One region of the Paenibacillus sp. GCM10027626 genome, then DNA from elsewhere that is predicted to be linked to it. Evidence: predicted binding sites of a transcription regulator. Region 1 holds the regulator's gene; each other region holds the start of a gene.
The links. The regulator Rex, encoded in region 1, represses fermentation and respiration genes when NADH is low (regulators of the CRP and FNR family bind a similar motif). The targets are predictions, from matches to a motif close to TTGTGAAATATTTCACAA.

Region 2: the regulator Rex is predicted to act here: its motif matches at 2,500-2,517, upstream of ACFQ0N_RS14385 (DoxX family membrane protein).
Region 3: the regulator Rex is predicted to act here: its motif matches at 2,306-2,323, upstream of ACFQ0N_RS10700 (cytochrome ubiquinol oxidase subunit I).
Region 4: the regulator Rex is predicted to act here: its motif matches at 3,010-3,027, upstream of nirB (nitrite reductase large subunit NirB).

Annotation. Positions count from the first base shown of each region.
Region 1 covers NZ_JBHTHC010000002.1:184,118-187,932, reverse strand. The annotation lists gene ACFQ0N_RS04655 (hypothetical protein) at 1-260, opposite strand, end outside; gene ACFQ0N_RS04650 (cell wall elongation regulator TseB-like domain-containing protein) at 416-934, opposite strand; gene ACFQ0N_RS04645 (amidohydrolase family protein) at 934-2,229, opposite strand; gene ACFQ0N_RS04640 (redox-sensing transcriptional repressor Rex) at 2,210-2,860, opposite strand; gene dinG (ATP-dependent DNA helicase DinG) at 2,857-3,815, opposite strand, start outside.
Region 2 covers NZ_JBHTHC010000006.1:289,547-293,361, forward strand. The annotation lists gene ade (adenine deaminase) at 1-761, shown strand, start outside; gene ACFQ0N_RS14375 (phosphotransferase) at 745-1,650, opposite strand; gene ACFQ0N_RS14380 (hypothetical protein) at 1,874-2,074, shown strand; gene ACFQ0N_RS14385 (DoxX family membrane protein) at 2,540-3,118, shown strand; gene ACFQ0N_RS14390 (DUF2306 domain-containing protein) at 3,299-3,815, shown strand, end outside.
Region 3 covers NZ_JBHTHC010000004.1:190,791-194,605, forward strand. The annotation lists gene lplA (lipoate--protein ligase) at 1-272, shown strand, start outside; gene ACFQ0N_RS10690 (hypothetical protein) at 968-1,156, opposite strand; gene ACFQ0N_RS10695 (3'-5' exonuclease) at 1,401-2,177, shown strand; gene ACFQ0N_RS10700 (cytochrome ubiquinol oxidase subunit I) at 2,502-3,815, shown strand, end outside.
Region 4 covers NZ_JBHTHC010000029.1:69,608-73,422, forward strand. The annotation lists gene wecB (non-hydrolyzing UDP-N-acetylglucosamine 2-epimerase) at 1-124, shown strand, start outside; gene ACFQ0N_RS34055 (MerR family transcriptional regulator) at 183-1,418, shown strand; gene ACFQ0N_RS34060 (acyltransferase) at 1,573-2,811, shown strand; gene nirB (nitrite reductase large subunit NirB) at 3,100-3,815, shown strand, end outside.

The sequences.
Region 1 (3,815 bases):
CGATCTCCGATCACTTTACTGCCTTCATGCGCTATTGTGTCGTATACTTTTCGAATATTTGCATCTTCATTAAATGTTATATCGACGGTCACCGTATCGCGGCCAATATCCGGTTTGGCCGATACAACGCCGGGAATGTCCTTAACAATTTGCTCGAGCGGCTGAAATGCCGTAATATTCTGAAAAATATACCAACCGCCAAACAGCAGCACAGCTGAGATCGCTGCAGTCACTGCAATCGGTATGATTCGTAGTTTCATAATTGCAATAAGCCCCCTTCCAAGGATGCAATATTAATCATATAGCAAAACGTCAATACGATTCGCTATACGAAAGTATATCACATTCTCCTGTACTTAGGGGCGGGCAATAGATGGCAATAATGGCTGATGCCGCGGGTAATGCCGAGCCGCCGTTACTGCTGCGGCAGGGTATAGGTGACTAATAATGCACCATCGCTGAAACGAAAGAAGTCATAGAAATAGTTGCCGGAAGCTTTTTTCGTATAAAATACCTCCCATGCCGGCTCGCCGTCTTTGTAGCCCAGCTTGATATGCTCAATTTTGGCATCCGCTCTTGATTTTGCCAGCGCATCCTCCAACCTTTGTTTCGATACTCCTTCTTTCAGCTTGAACACTGACGATTCACCATCCTCCGGCATCCATGCATAAGCTTCGTCTCCATCGGCATCCTTGCCGTGAACGATCCACACCGTATTATCCCATACATATTTAACGGCGCGATCGGTTTCCTGCAGCAATCCGGCTTCCTTGACCTTGGTTTCCGCAACCGCTTGTTCATCCCAGAATGGGCGCTGCACGTAGCGGTAATATTGATTCAATGCAATCAAAGCAATTATAATTGCGGCTGCTATAATTAGTGTGATCCGCCATGGCGTGAGCACCGGTGTCCGCCGATATCTTGTTATCCGCATCAATGCTGTGACAGCCTTTCAAAGCATCGCTGCGCTTCCGCCAATACCTGCTCTTCATCAATCAATGTACAAATACCGTTGCGAACCACTTGCTCGCCATCTACCCATACATGTTTTACATCACGGCCGGAGCCAGCGTAAACTAAATGAGAAATCATTTCAGTCTGAGGATAAAAATGCGGCTGCTCACTGTCGATCGCGATAAAATCTGCTTTCATGCCTACTTTCAGCATGCCGATATCGCTTGCCTGTCCGATTGCTTGAGCGCCATATACAGTGCCCATTTTGAGCGCCTCATATGCCGGAACAGCAGTGGGATCTCCTGATACACCTTTATGTATCAATGCTGCCAGCCTAATTTCATCGAAAAGATCCAAATTATTATTGCTTGCCGCGCTATCCGTTCCAAGCGATACCGTAACTCCCGCTTTTAACAGCTCAGGAACACGCGCAACCCCGCTGGCTAATTTCAAATTACTGGCCGGGTTATGCGAAACCGCCACTCCCTTCTCAGCCAGCAGCGCAATTTCATCGTCCGTCAAATGTACGCCATGCGCAACTAATGAAGGACGCGAAAAGAAACCGAGCTTATCCAGATGCTCCACAGGACGGCAGCCGTAATCCTTCACATTCTGCTCAACTTCTGCGGCCGATTCTGACATATGGGTATGCAGAGGCACTTGCAGCTCATGAGCCGCTTCTATAATCCGCGCAATATAATCCGGCGGGCAAGTATACGGCGCATGCGGAGACATCATCGTCCGGATACGGCCGCCCGCCTTTCCGTTCCAGTCTTTGGCGAATTGCTTGGCCTCTTCCAGCTTTGCTGTCTGAACATCAGGCGGGCACAAGCCGATTACTCCCCTTGTGAGCATACCGCGCATGCCGGCCTGCTCTACAACTTGAGCTACGATATCCATACGGTCATACATATCGACGAACGCCGTCGTTCCGGCTTTCAACATTTCAATGACTGCAAGCGCTGTTCCCCAGCGGGCGTCGGCATCGGTATATTTCGCCTCCATCGGCCACATCTTTTGCTCCAGCCACACTTGCAAATTTTCATCGTCCGAATAGCCGCGCAGCAAGGACATAGCTGAATGCGCATGCGTATTAATTAAGCCCGGCATAAATACAAGCCCGCGGCCATCCAGGCGCGCTGCATTTTCGATCGTGGGCGCCTGCTCGCTCAAATACTGAATACGATCGCCTTCTATGACCATATGCCCTTTTATTATTGGACGAGCATCATCCATTGTTACGAATGTCCCGTTTTCAATCCACAGCCGGTTCATTGTCGTTGTCCCCTTCTTTCTCCAAATAATACGCCAGGCTTAGCAGCTCCCGGGTAAAATCAGCGTAATGAATGCGTATATGGTCAGGTACGCGCAAAATAGCCGGAGCAAAATTAACTATGCCGCTGACGCCAGCCTCGACAAAACGATCTGCTACATTTTGCGCAGCTCCGGCGGGTACGGTTATGATGCCGATGCGAATATTCAATTCGGCCACTTTGGAGACGAGATCTTCCATTGGCAGCACGGTCAAGCTGTTGATCGCGGTGCCGACAATGGAAGGATTCGCATCGAAAACACCCATAATTTTCATATTGTCCTTCAGATACATATTGTAATTGCATAATGCCCGGCCTAAATTGCCCGCTCCTACCAAGCCAACACTTAACGGCTGATCCAGCTTCAAAATTTGCCTGATTTTTTCAATTAAATAATTGACATCATATCCAATTCCTTTGCGTCCGAATTCGCCAAAATAGGCGAGATCCTTACGAATTTGCGCCGGATTAAGATCGAGCTTATTACCCAGCTCCTGCGAGGATACAGTCTGCACCTCACGCTTATTCAAATCATTGAGAATTTGCAAGTAGACTGGCAATCTGCGAACGACGGCTTCAGAAATTTTTTTCATTGCTCTGCTTCCCCTTTTTCCACGGACAACCATTCTCTAATTCGCGGGACGATTTGATTAAGATGCATATGCTCAATTTTCGGCCCAGGCAGCGAATACAAAAAGTATTTGCCATAGTAAGTTTCAATGACCCGGGTATCATAGATAAGCACGATTCCCCGGTCATTCGCCGTCCGGACAAGTCTGCCAAAACCTTGCTTAAACCGAATGACAGCTTGCGGAATTGACAGCTTCAGAAACGGATTTTGATTTTGCGCCTGCAGCAGCTCCGATTTTGCCTCGACAAGCGGATGATTCGGCGGCTGAAACGGCAGCCGGACAATTGCTAAGCAAGTAAGGGCGTCGCCCGGAATATCGACTCCTTCCCAGAAGCTGCTTGTCCCCAGCAGCACAGATGCGGCCTGCTGTTGAAAGCGGCGCACAAGCTTGCTGCGGTTGCTGCTGTCGATTCCTTGCCCTAACAGCTGGATGCTATGAGGCGCAAGCTCATCCTTTAACAGCTCGTATACTTGCTTAAGCATGCGATAGGAAGTAAACAATACCAGCATTCTTCCTTTAGTTTCTACCGCAATTTCTGTTAGAGACTGTACCAGATGTTGGATAAATTCCGCCTCTCCCGACATTCCCTTTAAAACCGGGAAGTTGCGCGGAATGCATACCAATGCCTGCTCCCGGTAATTGAATGGCGACGGCAGCTGCACGGTTTTTAAACTTCCTTTATCTTCAGCCTGCGCTAAGCCTAATTGGCCGCTCGCATATTCAAACGATTTATGCACCGATAAAGTAGCAGAAGTAAGAATAACACTTTTTTTCACATCAAAAAAATAAGTGCGCAATTTCTCGCTTACATCAGCCGGTACAGCGAACATATGAACCGATTTTGCGCGAAAATGCTGATTGGCCTCAAGCCAATATACAATATCTGCTTTATCCGCCCGGACAAATGAACGCACGT
Region 2 (3,815 bases), on a different contig from region 1:
TTCTGGATGATCTTGATACCTTCTCGATTCATCAAGTGTTTAAGCGGGGCAAATGTGTAGTCGACCAAGGCGAGCTCATAAAGGAGGCTTTTGCGGCAGCGCCAGCGGCCGCGGAGGATAAGGGGCTGACCGCCTTTCACACTGCAGAGTTGAGTGAGCAACAGCTTGCAATCCCGCTTTCCTCTGACCTCTGCAATGTGATCGAGATCATTCCGAACTCCTTGGTTACCATTCACCGCCAAGAAATTGTAGATCGAGTTGATGGCTGCTTTGTCCCCTCTGTAACTAAGGATCAGCTAAAGCTTGCTGTGATCGAAAGGCACAAAGCTACCGGAAACATCGGGCTGGGCATTGTCAAGGGGTTTCAATTCACTCATGGCGCGATCGCTTCCAGCGTTGCCCATGATTCGCATAACCTGATCGTTGCAGGGGCATCCGATGCAGAAATGTTGACGGCAGCCCGTCATGTTATTCAAATGAAAGGCGGGCTGGCCGTCGTATCTGGCTCCGAGGTGCTGGCATCCTTGCCGCTGCCTGTAGCGGGTTTGCTGTCTGAATGGCGCTACGAGGAGGTTTATGCGTGCATGAAGCAGCTTAATGAAGCGCTGCGTGCAATTGGCACTCCAGCGACGTTCAATCCATTTCTGACCTTATCGTTTTTGGCATTGCCTGTCATCCCGCATTTGAAGTTAACAGATAAAGGCCTATTTGAATTTGCTTCGCATGCACATATTGGCATTCAGGCTAGTTCACTTCAATAATGAGCTGTTCAAGGTCGTACATTAAATCGGGAATCCAGGCATCCGATCCGGGAATGATTTGAGTCCCACCATATAAAAGCCATCGCAGCGTTTTGATCAGCCAGCATATGCCGCCAATATTCACTTGCCAATTCAGTTGTTCTAATGTCAGTCCGGCATGGTGCTCATAATGAAAAGCATGCAAAATATCGTCCTTAGGTACACCGCTCCATGTATGTGCCTCAGCAATTAAACAATATAAGTCGCCAAGGTGGGGGCTCAAATAGGCGTTCGACCAGTCAATGGGCAATATACGCTGCCCCTGAACCAGCAGATTTTTAGCGTGATAATCATGGTGAACAAGAGTAAGAGGAGTTGTCAAATAGAGCTCGTTTACAGCATCCGGAAATGTATGCCGGAGCGTTGCGAGCGCACGATTCCCGGATAGACGCTGCACGCGGAGCAAATCATCCAATAAAGCAATAAACTCTGCGGCGGAAACGGTGTAAGCAAGCGTGACTTCATGCGGCAGACCCTTTTCCAGATTAGCTGCTGCAGCCTTTCGTAGCCGGGCCAACTCCCGTGCCGATTCAAGAAACGCCGCGGCAGAGGGAAGCTGTTCCAAATTATGTTCTCCGGCGTCCTCCATAATGATCACCGCGCTAGTATCCATGTTAAAATCGCTGTAAATGTACGGGGCGCTGATCTTAAGCGGATGAATCAGCTGCCGGTAAATAGCGGCTTCGCCAGCCATCTCGGCGTTACCCCACTTAATAATGCGGGTTTCACCTGATGGCAAGGTTGCTCTATACACCTCGGAAAGCGACCAGCTCCTTAGTAGTGTCCAATCAGTGACTTGGCGGAATAGAGGGGCAACGGAACAGAATGCAGATAGTCGGGTTGGAATCATAGATATCCTCCTACTAGTTATTTATAGACGTAGGAAGATTTTTGCATAATTTTCAGGAAAAATATAGACTGATAATAATCGGTCTGTTATGATGTTGAATAGAGTCTATGAAAATTTTGAAACTCTTTTTTTTGTATAAAACATGCATATAATAACTAGTTGACAGGCTGCAAACAATTCGTGTTTGTGGCCTGTTTTTCACTTTTGCAGTTGGAGGGGAAGAATGAATTCATCCAATAGAAGACAGGCGCTAAACACTGTCCAAACTGTGTTGGCGGCTAATCTTGCCTGCAATGAAGCTGATCTCACAGGCGATAAGGTGACTGTTCACCGCGCTGAAATAAGAGGAGGGAGATTTCGTTTTCCGGTGCGTGAGCAGTCGCTGCATATTGCAACGATGGGAAGAGGTGCGCGCTTGGGTTAGGCTACTGGCCGGCTTGGGTTGAAATATATGCACGTTAACATGGCGGCTGGCGATGAGCGCGGCGGTTGCTGGAAGAACTTTATACAGGAAAGCCGAATATAGTGTGGAGCTTGGGGAAGAGGGGGGCGACGCAGCCCCATAACTGGAAATTATTCCGAAGAAATTTTGGGCTGGAAGTGCATTGATTGGATATTGAATCCACAAAATGAAGCGATCGCAGACAACATCCAAAGCTTCCACCTGCAATGATAAATGGATAAATCTTGAATCATAGGCACTAATTTAATAGTCAAGAAGAACTGATTAATTGTCATAAACCGCCAATAACGAGTTTTTGAAGAGAAAAGACACATTTTCCGCCGCTTTGTACTAATTTCATATTTTCTGGGCTTTACAATTTCCAGGAATGGTCTTAGGATAGAGGTTAATGAAAATTTTAACATTCGGAGGTTGATGTAGTTGTCAATGAAGGAAGAATTGAAAGGGAAAAATATTATTATTCCCGAAAACCCGGTTTCGAACTTCCTGTTCAATAACACGCGATCGGGTCTGATTTGGCTGGTAATTCGGCTGTATCTGGGTTATGCCTGGCTGACAGCAGGCTGGGGCAAAGTTACGAGTGAGAAGTGGGTCGGCAGTGAAGCTGGCGCAGGTCTGACCGGATTTATAAAAGGAGCGCTCGGCAAGGCGGAAAACGGCGGAGACGTTTCGGGCTGGTATGCATCATTCTTGGAAAATATGGTGCTGCCGAATGCAAAGCTGTTCTCTTATTGCGTAGCTTTCGGTGAGGTACTCGTTGGCCTTGGGCTTATTTTAGGCTTGCTGACGGGGGTCGCCGCTTTCTTTGGTGCCTTTATGAACGCCAGCTTCCTGTTCGCAGGAACGCTGAGCACGAATCCGCTATTATTCATTCTGGCTACATGGCTCGTATTGGCCTGGAAGGTAGCCGGCTGGTATGGCCTTGATAGATGGGCATTGCCATTCCTCGGAACGCCATGGAACATGCGCAAGCGCAGCAAGAAAGATCAGACGATTTCGTCGTAATTTTAATAGATTAAGCGAGAGAAGCCCCGGCAGGAAGTTGCTGGAGCTTCTCTTTTTTACCCCATGCCACCGTGCATGGTGATGGTGCCTTATCTGCTTCTCTGTTATAGTAGACTAGACACATCATAGTACAGCATAGTTGCCTATGCATGGGCAATTGAACAGAGAGAGGTATTTGGAATGTCCGGTAAGAAGCAGCTCTATCTTTTCTTGCTTGCTGCCGCCATCGGCGCTATTGTTTACACGGTTTATATTAACTTTTTTCATGACCCGCAAGCTGCTGAATTTCTGAGTCACAAAAGCGGATCGAAACGTCCAATCAACACTTCAATATGGCTAGACGTCATGAAAGTGCATATCATATTTGCTTGTGCGGCCGCCATAGCTGGAGCATTCAATTTTTCCAGGAAAATTTCCAGGGATCATCATCGCAAGCTTCATCGAATAATGGGCTATCTATATGTAGGTGCTGTTATCGGGACAGATCTTACATCCGGCTATATGGCGCCTTATTCCACTGGAGGAAAACCTGTTAGCATAGCTTTTAATATGCTCAATATATGGTGGATGGTTACGACGGTTGTGGCCATTATTAAAATAAGAAAAAAGCAAACCGTCCGACATCGGCAATGGATGGTTCGCAGCTATGCTTTTTGTTTTACCAATCTGTTCATTCATCTGATTGCAGCACTTTTTC
Region 3 (3,815 bases), on a different contig from region 1:
GTTCGCCAAAATGCAACATTGAGAATATCCGCAAATTCACCTCCGGCATCATCGACGCCCGGCTGGATGTTGAAGACGGACATCTTGTCGGCATTCGCCTGTTCGGCGACTATTTCGGCGCCCACGATGTCACCGAGCTGGAAGAGCTGCTTATCGGCACGCGCTATGAAGAAGCGGCATTACGCTTGAAGCTGGCCTCTGTCGATCTTACACGCTATTTCGGCAAATTGAGCGAAGATGAGTTTATCAACCTGCTGCTGCTGCGGGATTAAGAGCTTCCGGTAAAAGGGAGCTAATTGTTCCGAGATAGGCAGAGCAAATGCTGCACAAAAGAGTTAATTTCACAATTCGAAACCCTTGGTATTACTGACTTTTTTACACCTAAAAAAGGAGTTACCTCCCCAAATCTCAAAAGTTTGCAGACGGCACCAGGCCGCTTAAAGCTACCGCTCGCTGCTCTTTTTGAGCTTTGACGCTAACGAACCTGACAACTCTTATTCGGCTCAAAATGAGGCTGTTTGGGCTCTAACGAATCTACCGATCGTTAATCACCGAAAATCGGCGGCTTTCTCTCCTTTTTCCCCGGAATAACGTGTTTGAGATTCGTTACACGCTGAAAAAGGCGATGGATAGGCGAATAGCGTGTCTGTGATTCGTTAGCCCCAACTTGTCAGAGCTGTTATTATGAAATTGACTCCAAAATGCAACATTTGACCCCGAATTCTGCGGTATTGGCTGAAAATATTGTACACTCTGCAACAATCATCACTAATTTAAGCTCCCTGAGGAGCAGATTGTTGCATTTCATACAACAATTCAGGGAATACTCGTTCCCACTTTGGAGTTTGTTGCACAAACTACAATATTTGAGCTTATTTTTCCGTTCAACCGAACGACGCTGAGAAGGACTAGGTTATTTTTCCAGATCTTAGTTATTTCGCAATCGAACAAACGGACCATCATTCCGTTATCTGTGAACAATCGTGCCAAAACAACAGGGCTGCGGACCTTGCGACGTCACGAAAAAACCGTCAGAAGCCGTCTCACAAGCAGCAAGCAGCTGCTTTGTAAGACGGCTTCTTTTTTGCTTCACTTGCCAATCATATAGTCGATACAGGCCTTCGCCAGCCTTCAGCCAGCGGCGGTTTTTGCGCATGACAATCCCCATTATCCGTAAATAATAAACCTTATGCTGCAATAATGCGCATTCTGGGCGCCTCTGGCTCTGTAATGGATGTTTTTTGCCGTTTGTCCTCCGTTTTGGCGTGTTTTTAAACCGCAGCTTCACTTTACATGGCAGCGCTTTTGTGAAAGTGTTGCCGAATCAAACGCCAGCCGATTTACTTGCTGCGCCACCTGTACTACAATGAAAGATACTTGAAAGATGTGGAGGCTCTACAATGGATTACATTATTTTGGATATTGAATTTAATGGCCGTAAATTCGCCAGCGATAAACCGATGGAAGTCATTGAGATCGGCGCCGTTCGACTGGATGCTCAGCTGCAGCAGATCGATGAATTTGCAGCCTTTATTAAACCTGTTTATTTTGCCAAGCTGAACGACTTCATTAAGAAAAAGACCGGCATCCCGCAGGAAGCGATCGATAGTGCCGCCCGCTTTCCGAAAGTGATCCAGGATTTTATCGGATGGCTGAACCGCAGCGAATCATTCATTCTGTTTACTTGGGGCGGGGAGGATATGAAACGGATCGTATTTGATACCCGTATGCACAAGCTTGATGATCAATACTGGCTGCAAGTAACGTACTACGATTTGTTAAAAGGCTTTTTGCGCGACCGCAAGCTGACCAACGATGTGAGCGTGGAGGGCGCGCTGGCCGAGCTTGGAATTCCAGCAGAAGGATCTGCGCATCGCGCCTTGGATGACGCGCGTATGACTGCTGAAGTTTTCAAAGCGATATTTGAGCGGCTAGATTTCACCTATGCCCAGCACTACAAAGATGTGTATTCTAACGCCAAGGAACGCCGCCTCGTGAAACAAGCTATTCGCGGCATGCGCTCCCAAAAAATCACACCAAACTGGGAGCTTCTTGTCGAGCATTATTTCAAGAATAAGCCGGCCATGCAGGACCCTCGAAAGTTGGCCGAGCTGCAGCAATACTTTGAGCGTGAAATCAATAATCGCGCTGAATCCTCTCCTTCCCGGCAGGAATAAACTTTTGGATACGCCGCTTGCAATTGTCACAACCAAATTCATGCGGCATCCCCCCTTGCTTCCGCTCTTACTCCTATATTCTTCCGCCATCATTTTGCCAAATGGATGACAAATATGCGACACATCCCTTGTGAAAATAATCACATTAACTTTGTATAATAATAACAGCAACATCCCATCTTAACTTATATTAGGAAAGGAGCCAGCCTATGGACCGAGGAAAGCTGCAAGAAAAACGGCTTATCCTGCTATGTTCCGTCGTCGCCATCGTCATGCTGTTGTCATTAACCCGTTACTTATTCTAAAAAGGAAGGATATGAGCCTGTGCTGCTTAACGGATATGATCCAGTCATCTACAGCCGCATTTTGACTTCATTTACTTTGGGCTTCCATATTATTTTTGCTACACTCGGGGTCGGCGTTCCCATGATGATCGCCCTGGCGGAATGGATGGGAATTAGACGGCGTGATCCGCATTATTTGCTGCTGGCCAGAAGGTGGACGCGCGGATTTGTCATAACGGTAGCAATCGGCGTCGTAACAGGAACTGCTATCGGACTCCAGCTAAGCCTGCTTTGGCCAAGCTTTATGCGCGTTGCCGGACAGTCCATTGCACTGCCGCTGTTTATGGAGACCTTTGCTTTCTTTTTTGAAGCCATCTTTCTTGGCATCTACTTATATACATGGGACCGTTTTAAAAAACGGACGGTTCATCTCTGGCTGCTGATCCCGGTCGTTGTCGGCTCCTCCGCTTCCGCTTTTTTCATTACAATCGTCAATGCCTTTATGAACGCCCCAGCCGGCGTCACGGTGCAGAACGGCAAAATAACCGATATCGCTCCATTTGCCGCAATGCTCAGCCCCGCCATGCCGACCAAAGTCACTCACGTTCTTGTAACCGCATATTTGACCTGCGCTTTCGTGCTCGCAGCTATAGCAGCCTGGTCATTACTGAAGGGGCGCAATCATGTCTACTATAAAAAAGCGTTGAAGCTGACAATGGTGTCCGCCTTCGTCTTCATTATTGCCAGCGCCGTAATCGGCGATCTATCCGGCAAATATTTGGCCAAATATCAGCCTGAGAAGTTGGCGGCGGTGGAATGGCATTTTGAGACCTCCACTCAAGCCCCGCTTGTTTTTGGCGGTGTTCTCACGGCCAACAACGAACTTAAATACGGGATAGAAATCCCGTTTGCGCTCAGCATCCTCGCTCATGGCTACCCGAATGCCGAAGTGATCGGTCTCAATGATATACCGGAGGATGAACGACCGCCACTGTGGATTCACTATATGTTTGATATGAAAATGGTGCTTGTCGCCATCATAACGCTTGTAGCTGCCCTCTATATGCTTATGCTATGGCGCAAACGCGGGCTGAGCAGCAAATGGCTGCTCCGAGCGATCATTGCTGCCGCACCGCTTGCGATGTTAACAATCGAGCACGGCTGGATTTTTTCCGAGGTCGGGCGCCAGCCGTGGATCGTCCGCGGAATTATGCGTACAGCCGAAGGGGCGACAGTTTCCGGCCATGTAGATACGATGCTTATTTTATTCAGTGCGCTCTATGTCCTGCTCGGTATTACCGCTGTCCGCGTCTTAACGAAAATGTTTCGCAACCATCCGGTTGAAGCAGAGCTT
Region 4 (3,815 bases), on a different contig from region 1:
TAAGGCCATGTCACATGCTGACAATCCCTTTGGAGATGGGCAGGCTTCGAAACGCATCGTTCAAATTATTGCTTACTATTTTGGTTTTGTTCCCGACCTTCCTAAAGAATTCAATGCTAAGTAAGTGCATCTTATATGCTAGACTATTATAAAAGCGGCCATAGAAGAAGGGAGTTTATATCATGCAGACACGAAATGGGGAGTGGATGACTGCTGGCCAGTTTGCGGAAAAGGCAGGCGTCACCAAACGGACCATTCAATATTATGATAAGATAGAACTCTTACAACCAAGCCACAGAACGGGTTCCGGGCATCGTTACTACACCAAGCAAGATTTTGCTCGACTTCAAAGAATCTTGACGCTGAAATATATCGGCCTCACCATCGACGAGATAAGAGGAATGATTCACCGTGATGGGCACGAGGAAGATCTCAAGGAATCCTTGAGAGTGCAGAGTACGATTATCGGGCAGAAAATGGAGCATCTTCGACTCGTACAAAAAACATTGAAGGAGACACTTTCATTGTTGGAAAGTTTGGATATTGGAGACGAAGAGGAAGCGGGGATAACAACAGTTAGTAATGAAAGCAATCCGGCATGGGAGCTGTTCGCTTCCGTTATCCGCGTCGTGAATCAGGAATACGAAAGTGCCTTTAACTTGCAGACGAGGATAAGTTTGCATGACGAATTTAGTGTTAACCGTTACAAATGGCATCATTGGCTCTTCGATCAATTACTTATATTAAAACAGGGCAGAATTCTTGAATTGGGCTGCGGAGACGGGGCTTTGTGGCAGAGAAATGCCGATCGAATCCCGGAAGATTGGGACGTAACGCTGACCGACTTGTCTGAAGGAATGCTAAGTGATGCCACGGATCGCCTTGCAAATACCGTGCCACTTTCCCGATTTCGATTCACGCCTGCCGACGCGCGTTCGATCCCTTTTCCGGACGCAAGTTTTGATGCCGTTTTCGCCAATCATATGTTGTACCATGTGAGTGAGCGTCACCAATCTTTAAAAGAAATACGACGTGTTCTTAAACCTGGAGGCATGTTGTTCGCATCTACGATGGGCACAAACCATATGAAAGAAATAAAAGGATTCTTAAGCGAATTAAACCCGCATTATGATTTGGGGCGTCAGGACTTCGCCTGCGAATTCGGGTTAGAAAATGGAGCGGATCAACTCGAAGCTGCAGGTTTCATGAATATTCGTATAAAACGATATGAGGATGCTCTGCAAGTAACGGATTCTAAACCACTCATTGCTTACATACGAACAACGCCTGGGGGACGAGAAAATTTGACTGACAGCCGAGTAACCAAGTTGGAATCTATGCTGAATGCAAAGATACTGGATGAAGGTGCGGTTTGCATAACAAAGGAAGTCGGTCTTTTTGTCGCGTTTCGCAAGTAAAACATGGATAATGAGAAAAAAACAATCATCCGTCGTGCGCCCCATTATGTGGGGCTTTTTGTCGTTTTTAGACGCTAGTTATTTTTTTCTTTAAGGTTCATTTAAGATTCAAAAGGTATACTTTCCGGGAGAATGAAGAAGGAGGACTTTGATCATGGGCAAACCACGAATCGAAGAGTGGACGCAGTTGAGAGGACTCGCATTTCTCGCGATCGTAATGCAGCACTCCCTCGCTGATTACATTTACAGGCCTGATATTGAGCAGGCCGACTCCGTTATGCTGACGATGATTTATCATTTGACCCGTTTTGGAACCCCGACATTTGTCTTTTTGTCAGCCGTCCTGCTGTTCTACAACTATGGTGAAAAATTCAATTACTTGCAATTTATCCAAAAAAGATTCGGGGATGTGTACGTCCCTTTTTTGTGCTGGACGCTTATTTATTGGCTGTATGTCCGTGTGTTTACGCCTTCCTTTTGGCAAAAGGGGGGACAAGAATGGGGCACGCTGCTCAAGGAGATTTTCGTTCCACAAACCGGTTATCAGCTGTGGTTTATCATCATGATTTTACAATTCTATCTGCTGTTTCCGCTGTTTGCATGGGCGTACCGGGCGGTTCGCAGAAGGTTCGAGCCTTGGGATGAACCCAAACGAACACGGCGTGTGATTGCAATCATTGCAGGCTCCCTTGTGTTATATGCGGTTTTGCTGTATCTCTCCTATTACCGGATGGGATCCTGGCCAGGAATGCTCGGAGAGCCATGGTCCAGCCTGATCGAGTACCGCAGCTACTGGTTTCTGATGTATGCCTTCTACTTTGTGATCGGTGCGGTATGCGCCTCATCCATCCAGAAATGGCGCACGTGGTGTACGCGGCTGCTGCCCTGGACAGGCCTTGTATTTATAGGGATGTACATCCGGCTCGGTTTGGATGTTTTGCGGGGATCGGGGGAGGTCGTAAACTTGAACATTTCGACGTACCTCAAGCCCTCGACCTTTGTGATCATTGTGGCGCAAATGGTGCTGCTGTATGGACTGCTCATCATGATGCAGGGCCGTAGCCGGGCTTTTCTGCGGCTGCTTTCCTGGATGGGGCGGTATTCGTTCGGCGGTTATCTCGTGCATGCGCTGATCATTTATGTCATCGCTCGGTTTACCCGTCCGATGGAGCTGGGGGGGAGTCATGTTTCCTTTACACTTCTCACTTTTACCCTGACGGTCCTGGCTTCTCTTGGAATAAGCTACACGCTGTCGCATCTGCCTGGTTCTCGCTGGATCGTAGGAGCCAAACGGCGCTTCTCACATCGGAATGAAACTGAAGAGTCCGATTACCGAAAAGAGTCGCCGGCTATGCTGACGACGCGTTCCAGCCGGTATACGCAATCCCGGTAAAGTTTCATGGCTAAGACATGTACCGAAATCCCAACTAGCATTTGAACAAGATGTAGAACCCCCTTTATGAGCTTCTACCATTGCGTAGAATTTCCACTCATAGTAAGGCTTCTTTTTTTTGTTCCTAAAGCCGTCACAATTATGAACATAGCGAGCTTTATGGCGTTTCGGCGGAACATGACGAAAAAAATTATCTGGTTGTGAGCTTTGTCACTATAATTTTGACCATATGCCTCTATACTTTCCCTATAGTCCAGCAAATCAGAGACTTTCGAGGAGGCTCCTGCTATGACCCTTAGTAAAGAAAAGCTTGTCATTATTGGCAATGGAATGGCCGGAATCAGTACGGTGGAACAAATATTGAAATTGACGTCACGGTTTGATATTACCGTATTCGGCAGTGAGCCGTATCCCAACTATAATCGCATTATGCTCTCTTACGTCTTGGATGAAAGCAAAACAATCGACGATATTGTATTGAATGGGTGGGACTGGTACAAAGAGAACGGCATAACGCTTCATACCGCGACGACGGTATCTCATATCGACGAAGCAAGCCAACAAGTGGTGACGGAAAGCGGAATACGCGTCCATTACGATAAAGTCATTATAGCAACAGGGTCTAAACCATTTATGCTGCCAATACCCGGCAGCGATAAACAAGGCGTTGTTGGCTTTAGGGATATTTCCGACTGCCGGCAAATGGTGGAGGCGGCCAAGACTTACAAGAAAGCAGCCGTTATCGGCGGCGGGCTGCTGGGGTTGGAAGCCGCCAAAGGTCTGGTTCATCTCGGCATGAATGTAACGGTTGTCCATCTGATGGAAGATTTGATGGAGCGACAGCTTGATCATCAGGCCGCATTGATGCTGAAGGCCGAGCTGGAGCGTCAGGGCATTCAGTTTGCAATGGGGGTCCAAACGGTAGAACTGCTCGGAGACGAACGCGTCGAAGGTCTTCGGTTCTCGGACGGTACTGTGCTGGAAGCCGAGTTCGTCGTCATGGC